3 regions of the Rhodococcus sp. G6(2025) genome follow, and region 1 is predicted to be linked to each of the others. Evidence: riboswitches for the same ligand, from Rfam matches in the RefSeq annotation. Region 1 holds a riboswitch; each other region holds the start of a gene.
What was found. Region 1 has a riboswitch for S-adenosylmethionine ahead of ACLIVD_RS03690 (aminotransferase class V-fold PLP-dependent enzyme). Riboswitches for the same ligand answer to the same signal wherever they lie in the genome.

Region 1 (4,610 bases):
GCTGGCGTAGACGTTGAGGACGCCCTGGCCGAGTCCTCCTGCGAGGGCGACGAGGACGATCGGCAGCACGTACCAACCGGGCGCCTCCGCCACCAGGTCGGCAACGTAGGAGTCGCTCAGCGTGGTGAACGTCGACGCGGTGAACGATCCGAAAGCCGCGGTCAGGAACAGCCCGAAGAAGATGCCTGCCATGGTGGCCGCGACGATCGTACGGTCGCTGAACCGCACCCGGGAGATCCGCCTGCTGTAGTCGCCGAGTGTCGGGGCGTACGACAGCGGACCGCCGACGGCGAGCACCACGGCCAGAATCCAGGTGGGCCAGAACCCGCCGAGGAGATAGTCGCCGCTGCCCGACCCGCCGTCGAAGCGACCCCCGAACGCGAACACACCGAGCAGGAGCAGCGCGGCAACGACGGGCAGCACGAACTTCTGGAGCGCGACCACCGTGCCGTGGCCGAACAGCGCGACGGCCACGATCTCGGCGGCGATGATGCCGTAGCCGAGGGCGAGCATGCCGTTGTCGACCGGTGTGCCGAGCAGGCGGTGGGCGGCGGCGATCAGCGCGTCACCCGAGGTCCAGACCGCGATCGCGGCGTACGCGAGGGCGAAGAGCAGGGTGAGCCCCGAGCCGATCATCCGTCCGCTCACTCCGAAGTGCGCACCACTCGACACGGTGTTGTTCGTGCCGGTGCGCGGGCCCAGGAGTGACAGGGGAGCGATGAGGAGCGTGCCGAGTCCGATGCCGACCGCGCTGGCCGCGATCGCGCTGCCGAACCCGAGTCCGAACGTGATGGGGAGCCAGCCGAACACGATCACCGAGAACGCCAGGTTGCCGCCGAAGAACACGGCGAGCATGTTGAGCGGTCGCGAATCGCGTTCCGATTCGGGGATGTATTCCACGCCGATCGTCTCGACGTGTCCGAAGCGGTCCTCCGGCGGGGAGGGGGCGGTGTCGTCGAGGGGCGTCGTCGGGTCGAGATTCGTGGACACTGCGGACCTCACATTTCGGGGCGGAGGTGACTGTCATCACGTCCTGTTGGGAACCGAAGATATTCCAAACTGAAAATTCAGTCAAGACCGTCGAGTGACGTGCGCCACCGAGGGTGGTTCGGAGTTTGCGCTGCTACGGCGACCGGACTAGATATATGTGTGACCGCTTGTCTCACGTATCCCACTGTCATCGGAGTGCCTGTGTCTGCCGCCGCCATCAACAGTCATTTCGCGAACCGGTGCCTGCCAGCCGCAGCGGGGACGGCGTTCGGGCGACGCGACATCGAGGGTCGACGGTGAGGTCGCCGCTCGTCCGGTGGCAGCTGATCGGCTTCGTTCTCGTGGCTCTCACGGGCCTCGTCTACGTGGGTGCCAACTATGTGCGCCTGGGCAATCTCCTCGGGTTCGGCGAATACACCGTGCACCTCGAATCGGAGACGTCGGGCGGCATCTTCACCAATGCGGAAGTCGCCTACCGCGGCGTGCCGGTCGGCCGCGTCGGGGACATGTCCCTGACCCCGGACGGCGTCGTCGTCGAACTGAGGATCGACACGAGCGCGCCCGACATTCCCGCCTCCGCGAAAGCCGTCGTGGCCAACAGGTCGGCGATCGGCGAGCAGTACGTCGACCTTCGGCCCGCCACCGATCGGGGGCCGTTCCTCGCGGACGGGTCCCGAATCGCCGCCGCCGACACGTCGACGCCGGTGCCCGTCGAAGAATTGCTCGCCAGCACACGGGGATTGACGGAATCCGTGCCGATCGACGCGCTCCACACCGTCGTGACGGAACTCGGTGCGGCATTCGACGGCAAGGGCAAAGACCTTCAGTCGCTCGCGGATTCGTTGTCCGGGCTGTCGGGGTCGGGCTCCGAATCGCTCGATCGGACAATGGCTTTGGTGCGCGACGGTCGCACTGTACTGGATACGCAGTCCGAACAGTCCTCGGCGATCAAGGATTTCAGTGCCGACCTGGACTCGCTCGCGGATCGTCTGCGCAGCAGCGACCCGGACGTCCGGCGGCTGATCGACAACGGAAATCCGGCGAGCGATCTACTGGGGCAACTCGTCTCGGAGGCCGGACCCGGTGCCACGACGAACCTCGCCAACCTGTCCGTCACGGCGAAGGCGATCTCGGTGCAAGCCACCGCCCTGCAGACCCTGTTCGTGTACCTGCCGGGGGTGGCGGCAGCGTCGTCGACCATTGCGCCCGACGACGGAACCGTGCACCTGGGCCTGGTGGCCGAGACCAACAATCCGCCGTCGTGCACCGTCGGCTACGAGGGCACCCAGGCGATCCTCCAGGAGATGAAGCGGAACGACCCGAACTTCGACGACACGCAGCAGGACTTCCCGCAGAACACCGCCGCGTCCTGCGAAGCCCCACAGGGCAGTCTCACCGGCGTCCGCAGTGCGAACCGGATCGTGTTCGGCGACCCCGCCACCGTTCAGCCGTGGGACTCCACGCCCAAGAAGGACCCGAACAGGCTGGACCTCAACCCGATTGCGAATCAGCTCGCCCCGCTCCTCGGGGTGACTCCCAACTGACGCGAGTTCTCGGTCCCGGATCCGGGACCCTCCGGGTTTCGGGTTGACAACAGCGCGTCGATCCTGCAATCTTCGAAACAGGTCACGAGTACCAGCGTCAAGCCCCGGCTAGCTGGTCGGCAACCCTCCACCGCGGCGGGGTGCTCCGGGTGACGACCAGGCTGAGGTCCATACCGGACCCGGCAAGCGCGGACTCCGAGAGGGCACCGACCCTGCGACGAGTCCCTGACTACGAGGGATGTCGTGATGACTGCTGTACTGACCGCTGACGTGTGTGTTGCCCCCTTGGCCCAGGTTTCGGGCTCCGACCTGCGGGTTCCGCTCGTTCAGGGCGGCGACTGCGCCTACGTCAACTTCGACTACGCCGCCAGTGCGCCGGCGTTGGCGCAGGTGACCGACCGGATCGGGGCACTGCTACCGACGTACTCCAGCGTGCACCGCGGCGCCGGCTACGCGTCGCGGGTCTCGACCGAGTGCTACGAGAACGCCCGCGACTCTGTCGCCCGGTTCGTCGGAGCGGGGGAGGACCAGGTGGTGGTCTTCACCCGGAACACGACCGACTCGCTGAATCTGCTGGCCGGCTGCGTCCCCGGCAGCACCGTCGTCCTCGACATCGAGCATCATGCGAACCTGCTGCCGTGGAAGAACTCTCGCGTCGTGAGGGCGGCGGACACGCTGGAGGAGACGGTCCGCCTGCTCGTCGCAGAACTGTGCTCCAAGCCCACCGCCCTGCTCGCGGTGACGGGTGCATCCAACGTGACCGGCGAGGTTCTGCCGATCGCCGCCCTCGCCGAGGTGGCGCATCGTTGCGGCGCACGGATTCTCGTCGACGCCGCTCAGCTCGCGCCGCACCGGCGCATCGACGTCGAGGAGTGGGGCGTCGACTACCTCGCGTTCTCCGGGCACAAGCTGTATGCCCCCTTCGGCGCCGGTGTGCTGGTGGGCCGCCGGGACTGGCTGGACGCCGCCGAGCCCTATCTCGCAGGCGGCGGGGCGGTCCGGAACGTGACCGTCGAATCGACCCAGTGGGCGCCCGCCCCTGCCCGGCACGAGGCCGGAACCCCCAACGTGCTCGGCGCGGCGGCGCTCGCCGCCGCGTGCGATGCACTGTCCGAGCTGGACTTCGGCACGGTGGCCGCACACGAGGCGGCACTCACCGGCCGGCTCCTCGACGGCCTCGGCTCCGTCGACGGCCTGGAGTTCCTGCGGCTGTGGTCGGACGCCCCCGACACCGTGGGGATCGTGACGTTCACGATCGACGGGTTCGAGCCGGGAGAGATCGCCGCCTACCTCTCCGCCGAACATGGAATCGGAGTTCGCGACGGGCGGTTCTGCGCCCATCCTCTGCTGGGCCGCCTCGGCAGGCCCGACGGCGCCGTGCGGGTGAGTGTGGGTCTCGGAAGCTGCTCCGAGGACGTGGATCGGCTGGTCGACGCGGTGCGCACCCTGGTGGCGGGCCGCCGGAGCTGGACCTACGCCAAGGAGAGCGGCCAGTGGAATCCGGTGCCGGAGACGCGTTTTTCGCGGGACGCGCTAGTATGACCGCATGGCATCGCAGGCTGGGAGCACAATGATTGCTCACTGGTGCCGTCGGCATGTCGATCTGTGCCGAACCGCCTCGGGTATGTGTTCGAGCTGACCGTTCTTCCAGCTCCGTTTCATTCACACGTCATTCCCGAGGAACCCCTATGTCTCGAGACAATGCCTTCGTATCCCGTCCACTTCGCGTCGCCGTCGAACTGACCGGCTCCGGCCACCACCCGGCGGCCGAGGGTGCCACCGGCACGCGGCCGATCAACGGCGCGGACTACTGGGTGGACCTGACCGCCGATTCGACGGATCAGCTCGACCTCACGTCGTTCCCGCCGAACGTCGTCCGGATCCGGGCGTCCGATCTGCGTGAGGCGCAGCAGGAACGCGCACGGATCCGCGCCGAACTCGTCGCCGACGGTCGCGACCCCGACAGCGTCACCGTCCTGGTGGACCTCGAGGTGCTCATCGCCGTGGAGGCCCGCGCCGCCCGCAAGGAGCTGGCCCTCCTCGACAGCGCCCTGGCGACGCCCCGTGCTCCGGTGT
Region 2 (4,610 bases), 2.1 Mb from region 1:
CCCTGGCTCGCTGGCCGCGGTCCGCGAGGTGCGCCGCCACGAGGGCCGCGACACCGAAGTAGGCGCCGTGCGGCAGGCCCGCCACGAACCGCGCGGCCATCAGCACGCCGTAGTTCGGCGCGAACACCGTGGCGGCGTTGCCGATCGTGAACGCCGCCATCAACGCGATCAGCAGCGTCTTACGGGGCACCCGCGCGGTCAACGCCGCGATGAGTGGCGCGCCGACGACCACACCCAGCGCATACGCCGAGATGACGTGCCCGGCCGTCGGCTCGGTGATCCCGAGACTCGACGCCATCTCGGGCAGTAGCCCCATCGCCACGAACTCGGTGGTCCCGATCCCGAAGCCACCGAGCGCGAGCGCGATCATGGCGAGCTTGCGGACGGACGGATGTTGGGCGATGACACCGAGGTGCTCGGGGCGGACGGGGGTGGAAGTGCTCACAGAAGGACTTTCGACTAGGCGGGGAGACGGCTACGCGGCGCACGGCGCCTCGTTGCGCAACGACCCACATCGAAATTCTCTTCCCCGGATTCCGCTTTTCGCGCCGCGAGCGACCGTGAGATGACTCACCCGGCCCGGAAACGCCGAACGGGACGCCCCGTGAGGGGACGTCCCGCTCGTAACGCTGTGGCTCGGTGCCTACTGCTCGGCGATGGCCTTCTGGAGGTTGATGTCCAGCGCACCGAGGAACTCCTCGGTGGTCAGGTAGCCCTGGTCGCCGCCGACCAGCATCGCGAGGTCCTTGGTCATCTGGCCACCCTCGACGGTCTTGATGACCACGTCTTCGAGCTTCTGGGCGAAGCCGATGACGTCGGGGGTGTTGTCCAGCTTGCCGCGGTGCTCGAGTCCACGGGTCCACGCGAAGATCGACGCGATGGGGTTGGTGGACGTCGGCTTGCCCTGCTGGTGCTGACGGAAGTGACGCGTCACGGTGCCGTGTGCGGCCTCGGCCTCACACGTCTTTCCGTCCGGGGTCAGCAGCACGGAGGTCATGAGGCCGAGCGATCCGAAGCCCTGCGCGACGGTGTCGGACTGGACGTCGCCGTCGTAGTTCTTGCAGGCCCAGACGTAGCCGCCCTCCCACTTGAGCGCCGACGCGACCATGTCGTCGATGAGACGGTGCTCGTAGGTGAGTCCTGCCGCGTCGAACTCCGACTTGAACTCGGTCTCGTAGACGTGCTGGAAGATGTCCTTGAACGCGCCGTCGTACGCCTTGAGGATGGTGTTCTTGGTCGACAGGTACACCGGGTAGTTCTGCTGCAGGCCGTAGTTGAGCGAGGCGCGCGCGAAGTCCTCGATGGACTTGGTGAAGTTGTACTGACCCTGGACGACGCCGCCGCCCTCGGGGAAGTTCACCAGCTCGTGCTCGATCGGCTCGCTGCCGTCCTCGGGCGTGTAGGTGATCATCACCTTGCCGGGACCGGGGACCTTGAAGTCGGTGGCGCGGTACTGGTCGCCGAAGGCGTGACGGCCGATGATGATCGGCTTGGTCCAGCCCGGAACCAGTCGCGGAACGTTGGAGATGATGATCGGCGCGCGGAAGATCGTCCCACCGAGGATGTTGCGGATGGTGCCGTTGGGCGACCGCCACATCTTCTTGAGACCGAACTCCTCGACGCGTGCCTCGTCCGGGGTGATGGTCGCGCACTTGACGCCGACGCCGTGCTTCTTGATGGCGTTGGCCGCGTCGACGGTCACCTGGTCGTCGGTCTCGTCCCGGTGTTCGATGCCGAGGTCGTAGTACTCGAGATTCACATCCAGGTAAGGATGGATCAGTTTGTCTTTGATGAACTGCCAGATAATGCGTGTCATCTCGTCGCCGTCGAGTTCGACGACGGTGCCCTCAACCTTGATTTTGGACATGGGTGCTTCGCGTCCTCCTAGGAAGTTTCCCTGGTTACACGGTTGCGGTCGCACTTTGTGAGTGGGTCCGCGAACGGTTCGCTTTTCAAACGTAGACGGTCAAGGCGGCCGCTGGGAGACCGCACGTAAACAAGACAAGCGTACTGCTATGCGCCACGCTCGCAACACGTGGGGCACGGAGGTCGTCCCTACTCGCGGGTAACTTTTCCCTGCTAGTGGCCCTGATCGGTGCCGTTTCCGGTCGTTCCACCCCAGCCGCTAAGATTCACTCCAGGTCATGAGTGCCAGCAACGAGCCCCGGCTAGCTGGCCGGCAACCCTCCACCGCGGTGGGGTGCCCCGGGTGATGACCTGGTTCCCTGATTCATACAACAGTCGGGTGACAAGCGCGGGTCCGACATCGGAGGTTCATGATGTGTTGTTGTTGTCGTAGATAGAGCACCAGACAAGCCCTGTGCGCGAACGAACCAGCAACTCCGTCGCGCCTCGTCAGACCACTGGAGTAGACAGCACATGACCGAGAACTGGTCGTTCGAGACCAAGCAGATCCACGCCGGGCAGACGTCCGACGCGACCACCAAGGCGCGGGCGCTGCCGATCTACCAGACCACCTCGTACACGTTCGACAGCACCGATCACGCTGCCGCGCTGTTCGGTCTGGCCGAGCCGGGCAACATCTACACCCGCATCATGAACCCCACCCAGGACGCGGTCGAGCAGCGCATCGCCGCCCTCGAAGGCGGCGTCGCCGCCCTGCTGCTGTCCTCCGGACAGGCCGCCGAGACGATCGCGATCCTGAACCTCGCCGAGGCGGGCGACCACATCGTCTCCAGCCCGCGGCTGTACGGCGGCACCTACAACCTCTTCCACTACACGCTGCCCAAGCTCGGCATCGAGGTCTCGTTCGTCGAGGACCCCGACGACCTCGAGCAGTGGAAGGACGCGATCCGGGACAACACGAAGGCGTTCTACGGCGAGACCATCTCCAACCCCCGCAACGACGTCCTCGACCTGCCGGGCATCTCCGGGATCGCCCATCAGCACGGGCTCCCGCTGATCGTCGACAACACGGTGGCCACCCCCTACCTGATCCGCCCCCTCGAGCACGGTGCGGACATCGTGGTGCACTCCGCCACCAAGTACCTCGGTGGCCACGGCACGGCGATCGCCGGTGTCATCGTCGACGGCGGCACGTTCGACTGGACCCAGGGCCGCCACGGCAACTTCACCACCCCGGACCCGAGCTACCACGGCGTCGTCTACTCCGAACTCGGACCGCCTGCCTTCGCCCTCAAGGCGCGCGTGCAGCTGCTCCGCGACCTCGGCTCGGCGATCTCCCCGTTCAACGCGTTCCTCATCGCCCAGGGTCTCGAGACGCTGAGCCTTCGCATGGAACGGCACGTGTCCAACGCGACCGCCGTCGCCCAGTACCTGGAGGCGCGGCCGGAGGTCGTGTCCGTCGGATACGCCGGGCTTCCGTCGTCGCCCTGGCACGACCGGGCGAAGCAGATCGCGCCGCGGGGTGCGGGCGCGATCGTGACGTTCGAACTCGCCGGCGGCATCGACGCGGGCAAGAAGTTCGTCAACGCGCTCACCCTGCACAGTCACGTCGCGAACATCGGCGACGTCCGCTCGCTGGTGATCCACCCGGCGTCCACCACACACTCCCAGCTGACCCCCGAGGAGCAGGCCGCCAGCGGCGTCACCCCCGGACTGGTCCGCCTGGCTGTAGGCATCGAAGGGATCGACGACATCATCGCCGATATCGAGACCGGACTCACGGCGGCGGCATCTTGACCGTGAGCGCTGTACAGAACCTGCCGGTGGCGGACGGACGTCTCGGCACCATCGACATCGGATCGCTCGAGCTCGAGAGCGGAACAGTGATCCCGTCGGTGTCCCTCGCCGTGCAGCGATGGGGTGAGTTGTCCCCGAACCGGGACAACGTGGTGCTCGTCGAGCACGCCCTCACCGGCGACTCGCACGTCACCGGACCCGTCACCGACGAACACCCCTCCCCCGGCTGGTGGACCGGGATGGTCGGTCCGGGTGCGCCGATCGACACCGACGAATGGTGCGTCATCGCGACCAACGTCCTCGGTGGCTGCCGCGGCACCACCGGTCCCGGTTCGATCGCCGAGGACGGGCGCCCGTGGGGCAGCCGTTTCCCGGAGATCTCCATCCGCGACCAGATCGCGGCCGAGAAGAAGTTCACCGACCTGCTGGGCATCGACAAGCTGGCGTCCGTCGTCGGCGGTTCGATGGGCGGAATGCGCGCGCTCGAGTGGGCCGTCACCTACCCGGACCAGGTGGCGTCCGCGCTCGTTCTCGCGGTCGGCGCCCGCGCGACCGCCGACCAGATCGGCACACAGACCACCCAGATCGCGGCCATCACCAGCGACCCCGACTGGCAGGGCGGCGACTATCACGACACCGGCCGGATCCCCCGGGCCGGACTGCGCATCGCCCGCCGGATCGCGCACCTGACCTACCGCAGCGAGGCCGAACTCGACTCCCGGTTCGCGAACTCGCCGCAGGACGGCGAGGACCCGTGGCGCGGCGGCCGGTACGCCGTCGAGAGCTACCTCCAGCACCAGGCCGACAAGCTGGTCGGCAGGTTCGACCCGAGCACATACGTGCTGCTGTCCGAGGCCATGAACCGGCACGACGTGGGCCGCGGTCGCGGTGGCATCGCCGCGGCGCTGGGGACGATCACCGCACCCGTCATCGTGGGCGGCGTCGAC
Region 3 (4,610 bases), 2.3 Mb from region 1:
TCGCGATGTTCCAGCGTTCGAGAACCTTTGCGTACGTACCGTTCTCGATGATGTGGTTGATGGCCTCGTTGACGGCGGCCACCAGTCCGTTGTCCTTCTTGGTGAGCACGGCGATCTCACCCTGGAGGGCGTCGCCCGCCCCCGAGAACGTTCCGGCGATCTCACTCTCCCCGGCCTGCGCCACGTGGAACGACGAGGACGGGTTGGGCCCGAAGTAGGCGTCGATCCGGCCCGACGCGAGGGGCAGGTAGTAGTCGGTGACGTTCTGGTAGTAGGTGATGTCGGTCGGTTCGAGCCCCGCCGCGACGTTCTGCTCACTCCACTTCACCAGCAGCGCTTCCTGATTGGTGCCGGAGGAGACCGCGATCTTCAAACCTGCGACGTCCTTGGGCTCCTTGATCTGGATGCCGCTGTCCTTCTTCGTCTCGAACGCGACCGTGTCGAGGCGGTACGTCGAGAAGTCGTACTTCTCCTTCCGCTCCTCGGTGACGGTGACGTTGGAGATGAACGCGTCGGCCTCCCCCGAATCGATGCGGACGAAGTTCTGCGCCCAGTCCGCCGCCTGGAGATCGACCTTCAACCCGAGAACGTCGCCGATCAGGTACGCGAAGTCGGTCTCCGAGCCGATGAGCGTCTTGTCGTCGTCGGCGTAGAAACGCAGGGGCGGGGCGGAACCGGCGCTGCCCGTCACGACGAGCGTGCCGCGGTCGCGAATCTGTTGGGGGACCTTCGCGGCGATCGACTCGACCTCGTCGGTGGTGATGCGATTCTGGTCGGCGGTGAGGTTGTATCCGGCAGCCGAGGTCGGCGCCGATCCCTCGTCCTCGACGTCGCCGCCCCCGCACGCGGCGGCGAGCAGCGCGACGGTGGTGAGGGCCGAGGCCAGAATTTTCGTACGGAACCGTGCGGTGGACATGTGCGCCTTTCGGGGATCCACACCGAGGTGTGGAGAATCAGAGAACTCGGGAGAGGAATGCTGTGGTGCGGTCGTGCTGCGGGTTGTCGATGACCTGCGAGGGCGGGCCCTGTTCCACCACGACGCCGGCGTCCATGAAGACCGCCGTGTCGGCGACCTCCCGCGCGAAGCCCACCTCGTGGGTGACGATCACGAGGGTCGCGCCGTCCCGTGCCAATTGCTTGATCACGGCGAGGACCTCGCCGACCAGTTCCGGGTCGAGGGCAGACGTGGGCTCGTCGAACAGGATCACCGCCGGGCGCAGTGCGAGGGCCCGGGCGATCGCGACCCGCTGCTGCTGGCCGCCGGACAGTTGTCGCGGGTACTCGTGGGCCTTGTCACCTACGCCCACCCGTTCCAGCAGCGCAATCGCCTCGGCCTCGACCTCGGCCCGGTCGCGGCCCTGCGCCGACACCGGCGCCTCGATCACGTTCTCCAGCACCGTGAGGTGAGGGAACAGATTGAAGTTCTGGAAGACGAATCCGATCCGGGAACGCTGCTTCAGGATGTCGCGTTCACGCAGTTCGTGCAGTTTGCTGCCCTTGCGCCGGTAACCGATGAGGTCGCCGTCGATGCGGATGGTGCCGCGGTCGACCTTCTCCAGGTGGTTGAGCGTGCGCAGCAGCGTGGACTTGCCGGAACCCGACGGCCCCAGGATCACCGTCACCTCGCCCTTGCGGACCAGCAGGTCCACACCCCGCAGGACTTCCAGTGCGCCGAAGGACTTGTGGACTCCGCGAACTTCCACCGCGTACTCCGCCGGATGGGCTTCGGTTGTCATTTCGTGGCGCCTCTCGGTACGGAGACACCGGCGTCACGGATCTCGGCGAACTTCCGGGTGAGCTTCTGCCACGGAGTCGGCGGCAGCGCCCGTGCCGATCCGCGCGCGTAGTGCCGCTCGACGTAGTACTGGCCGATCGACAACAGCGTGGTCAGGATGATGTACCAGATCGTCGCGACCATCAGCAGCGGCACGACGCGGCCGTTGCGGCCGAAGATCACCTGAACCTGGTAGAACAGTTCGGCGATTGCCATCGTCGACACGATCGAGGTGCCCTTGAACAGGCTGATCACCTCGTTCGCGGCGTTCGGCAGGATGCCGCGCATCGCCTGGGGCAGAACGATCTTGAAGAACTGGCGTCGGCGCGGGATGCCCAGCGACTGCGCCGCCTCGATCTGCCCGTGGTCCACCGAGATGATGCCGGAGCGGATGATCTCGGCGGAGTACGCGGCCTGATGCAGGGCCAGACCGATGACGGCGGCGGTGAAGCCGCTGATGACACCGTTCACCTCGAACGTGAAGAAGCCCGGACCGAACGGAATGCCCAGCGACAGAGTCTGATACAGGTATGTGATGTTGAACCAGAACAGGAGCTGCACGATCAGCGGAATCGACCGGAACGCCCAGATGTACACCCAGGCGATCACCTGCAACACCGGGTTGTGCGACAAGCGGCTGACCGCCAGCACCACACCGAGTGCGAATCCGAGGACCGTCCCCCACAAGGTCAGCTTCACCGTCATCCACAGCGCCTGCAGCACGGAGCCGGCGGTGAAGTACTTGGCGAACGTCGCCCAGTCCCATCCCGGGTTGGTCGCGAGGCCGTGGACGAACTGGGCGAGCAGTACCAGCACGACGGCGCTGACGACCCACCGCCACGGATGCCACCTCCGCGCCACTTCCAGCGCGGCGTCCCCGTCGCCGGACGGCACTGAATCGAGGGGCGCGGCCGAACGCGCCCGGACGGGGGCGCTCACGCTCCCTCACCACTTACGACAGACATCACTGAGGCGGCCTTTCACCTGGAAACGGGACTGGAGGAGGCGCGTCTTCCGCGGGATGCGGGCGCGCGTCAGGCGCTCACCGGGCGAAATGCCCGGTGAGCGTGCTGTGAGACCTCGTCAACAGTGGCAGGAGGTGGTCCGGCACAGGTCGATGTGCCGTCTGCGCCACGCAGGGCGCGCGGGGTAGTTCATGTGCTGCCTTCCATCGATCCCGGCGGTAGCACCCGCACCCGAAGAATTCGGAAGGGTTGCTGCGACGTCAACGAGCCAGGTCTCTCGGTCGCTCTGGATGGTTGAAGCGAACACTAGCCGCATTCCCGAACCCCGTCAACACGGGGTATTTCCCTGCAACACAGGGGAAATGGTGCCGATCGGCCGCAAGAATCACCGTGCGCAGAAGTACTGACAGACGGAGATCGATGCGGTTGAATGATGCGTGCAGCCCTGCATCTCCGTGGTCGTGCGACCCGGCTGCCGGGCCTTCCGAGGCCCTTGTAACGTCGCCTCGGTGACACCACTCGAAGTCATCGCGATCCTGGTAGCCGGTGTAGGCGCGGGCGCGATCAACGCCATCGTCGGCAGCGGCACGCTCATCACCTTCCCCACCCTGGTGGCGTTCGGGTTCCCTCCGGTGACCGCCACGATGTCGAACGCGATCGGCCTGGTCGCCGGTGGCGTGTCCGGCACGTGGGGGTACCGGCGGGAACTGGCCGGGCAGGGACCGCGGCTGCGGTGGCAGATCCCGGCGTCGCTGTGCGGTGCGGTTCTCGGCTCGTGGCTACTGCTGCACCTACCCGAAACTGTGTTCGAACTCGTCGTCCCGGTGCTGCTGATCCTCGCCCTGATCCTGGTGGTGCTGCAGCCGAAGATCCAGGCCTGGGCGAAGCAGCGCGGCAGCCACGAGGCGGGGCTGAGCCCGGCGCGCCTCACCCTGCTGACCGTCGGGACGTTCGCCGTGGGCGTGTACGGCGGATACTTCACCGCCGCGCAGGGCATCCTGCTGATGGGTGTGATGGGCGCGATCCTGCCGGAGAGCCTGCAACGGATGAACGGCGCGAAGAACCTGCTCTCGCTCCTCGTCAACGTTGTCGCCGCGACCGCGTACACGCTCGTGGCCTTCGACCGGATCAGCTGGGCGGCCGCCGGCCTGATCGCGGTGGGCTCGCTGTTCGGAGGCGTCCTCGGCGCCCGTTACGGCCGCAGGCTGTCGCCGACCGCATTGCGGGGAACCATCGTCGTCGTCGGCCTCATCGGCCTGTTCCGGCTGCTCGCATAGTCGCGCATGCACCCTCCCGCTCCCTCATACTGAGTCGGTGAGCAAAGACGTAGAGCACCCGGGCTGGACCTATCTGATGGACATGGACGGCGTTCTCGTCCACGAAGAGCACCTGGTCCCCGGGGCCGACCTGTTCCTCGCCGAACTCCGGGAGTCGGGTACCCCGTTCATCGTCCTCACCAACAATTCGATCAGGACTCCGCGCGACCTCCGCGCCCGTCTGCTCCGCACCGGCCTGGACATTCCCGAGGAATCGATCTGGACGTCCGCCCTGGCCACCGCGACGTTCCTGGCGAGCCAGCGCCCCGGCGGCAGCGCCTACGTCGTCGGCGAATCCGGGCTCACCACCGCACTGCACGACATCGGGTACGTCCTCACCGACAACGATCCCGACTACGTGGTCCTCGGCGAGACCCGCACCTACTCCTTCGAGGCGATCACCACCGCAATTCGTTTGGTGGAGAGGGGCGCTCGCTTCATCGCCACCAACCCCGACCCCACCGGCCCGTCCCGGGAGGGTTCCCTTCCGGCCACGGGATCCGTTGCCGCACTGATAAGTAGGGCCACCGGTCGCGACCCGTACTACGTGGGCAA

Region 2: linked by a shared signal. The riboswitch ahead of ACLIVD_RS13175 (bifunctional o-acetylhomoserine/o-acetylserine sulfhydrylase) and the one ahead of ACLIVD_RS03690 (aminotransferase class V-fold PLP-dependent enzyme) in region 1 are both predicted to bind S-adenosylmethionine.
Region 3: linked by a shared signal. The riboswitch ahead of ACLIVD_RS29980 (putative leader peptide) and the one ahead of ACLIVD_RS03690 (aminotransferase class V-fold PLP-dependent enzyme) in region 1 are both predicted to bind S-adenosylmethionine.

The regions. Positions count from the first base shown of each region.
Region 1 covers NZ_CP179750.1:761,825-766,434, forward strand. Annotated here, with positions in the region: gene ACLIVD_RS03680 (purine-cytosine permease family protein) at 1-990, opposite strand, end outside; gene ACLIVD_RS03685 (MlaD family protein) at 1,287-2,534, shown strand; SAM riboswitch class IV at 2,615-2,729, shown strand; gene ACLIVD_RS03690 (aminotransferase class V-fold PLP-dependent enzyme) at 2,781-4,076, shown strand; gene ACLIVD_RS03695 (putative leader peptide) at 4,105-4,173, shown strand; gene ACLIVD_RS03700 (LLM class oxidoreductase) at 4,223-4,610, shown strand, end outside.
Region 2 covers NZ_CP179750.1:2,907,813-2,912,422, reverse strand. Annotated here, with positions in the region: gene ACLIVD_RS13185 (MFS transporter) at 1-445, opposite strand, end outside; gene ACLIVD_RS13180 (NADP-dependent isocitrate dehydrogenase) at 644-1,867, opposite strand; SAM riboswitch class IV at 2,141-2,261, shown strand; gene ACLIVD_RS13175 (bifunctional o-acetylhomoserine/o-acetylserine sulfhydrylase) at 2,380-3,663, shown strand; gene metX (homoserine O-acetyltransferase MetX) at 3,660-4,610, shown strand, end outside.
Region 3 covers NZ_CP179750.1:6,474,390-6,478,999, forward strand. Annotated here, with positions in the region: gene ACLIVD_RS29965 (ABC transporter substrate-binding protein) at 1-916, opposite strand, end outside; gene ACLIVD_RS29970 (amino acid ABC transporter ATP-binding protein) at 954-1,736, opposite strand; gene ACLIVD_RS29975 (amino acid ABC transporter permease) at 1,733-2,713, opposite strand; gene ACLIVD_RS29980 (putative leader peptide) at 2,858-2,932, opposite strand; SAM riboswitch class I at 2,940-3,036, opposite strand; gene ACLIVD_RS29985 (sulfite exporter TauE/SafE family protein) at 3,249-4,016, shown strand; gene ACLIVD_RS29990 (HAD-IIA family hydrolase) at 4,093-4,610, shown strand, end outside.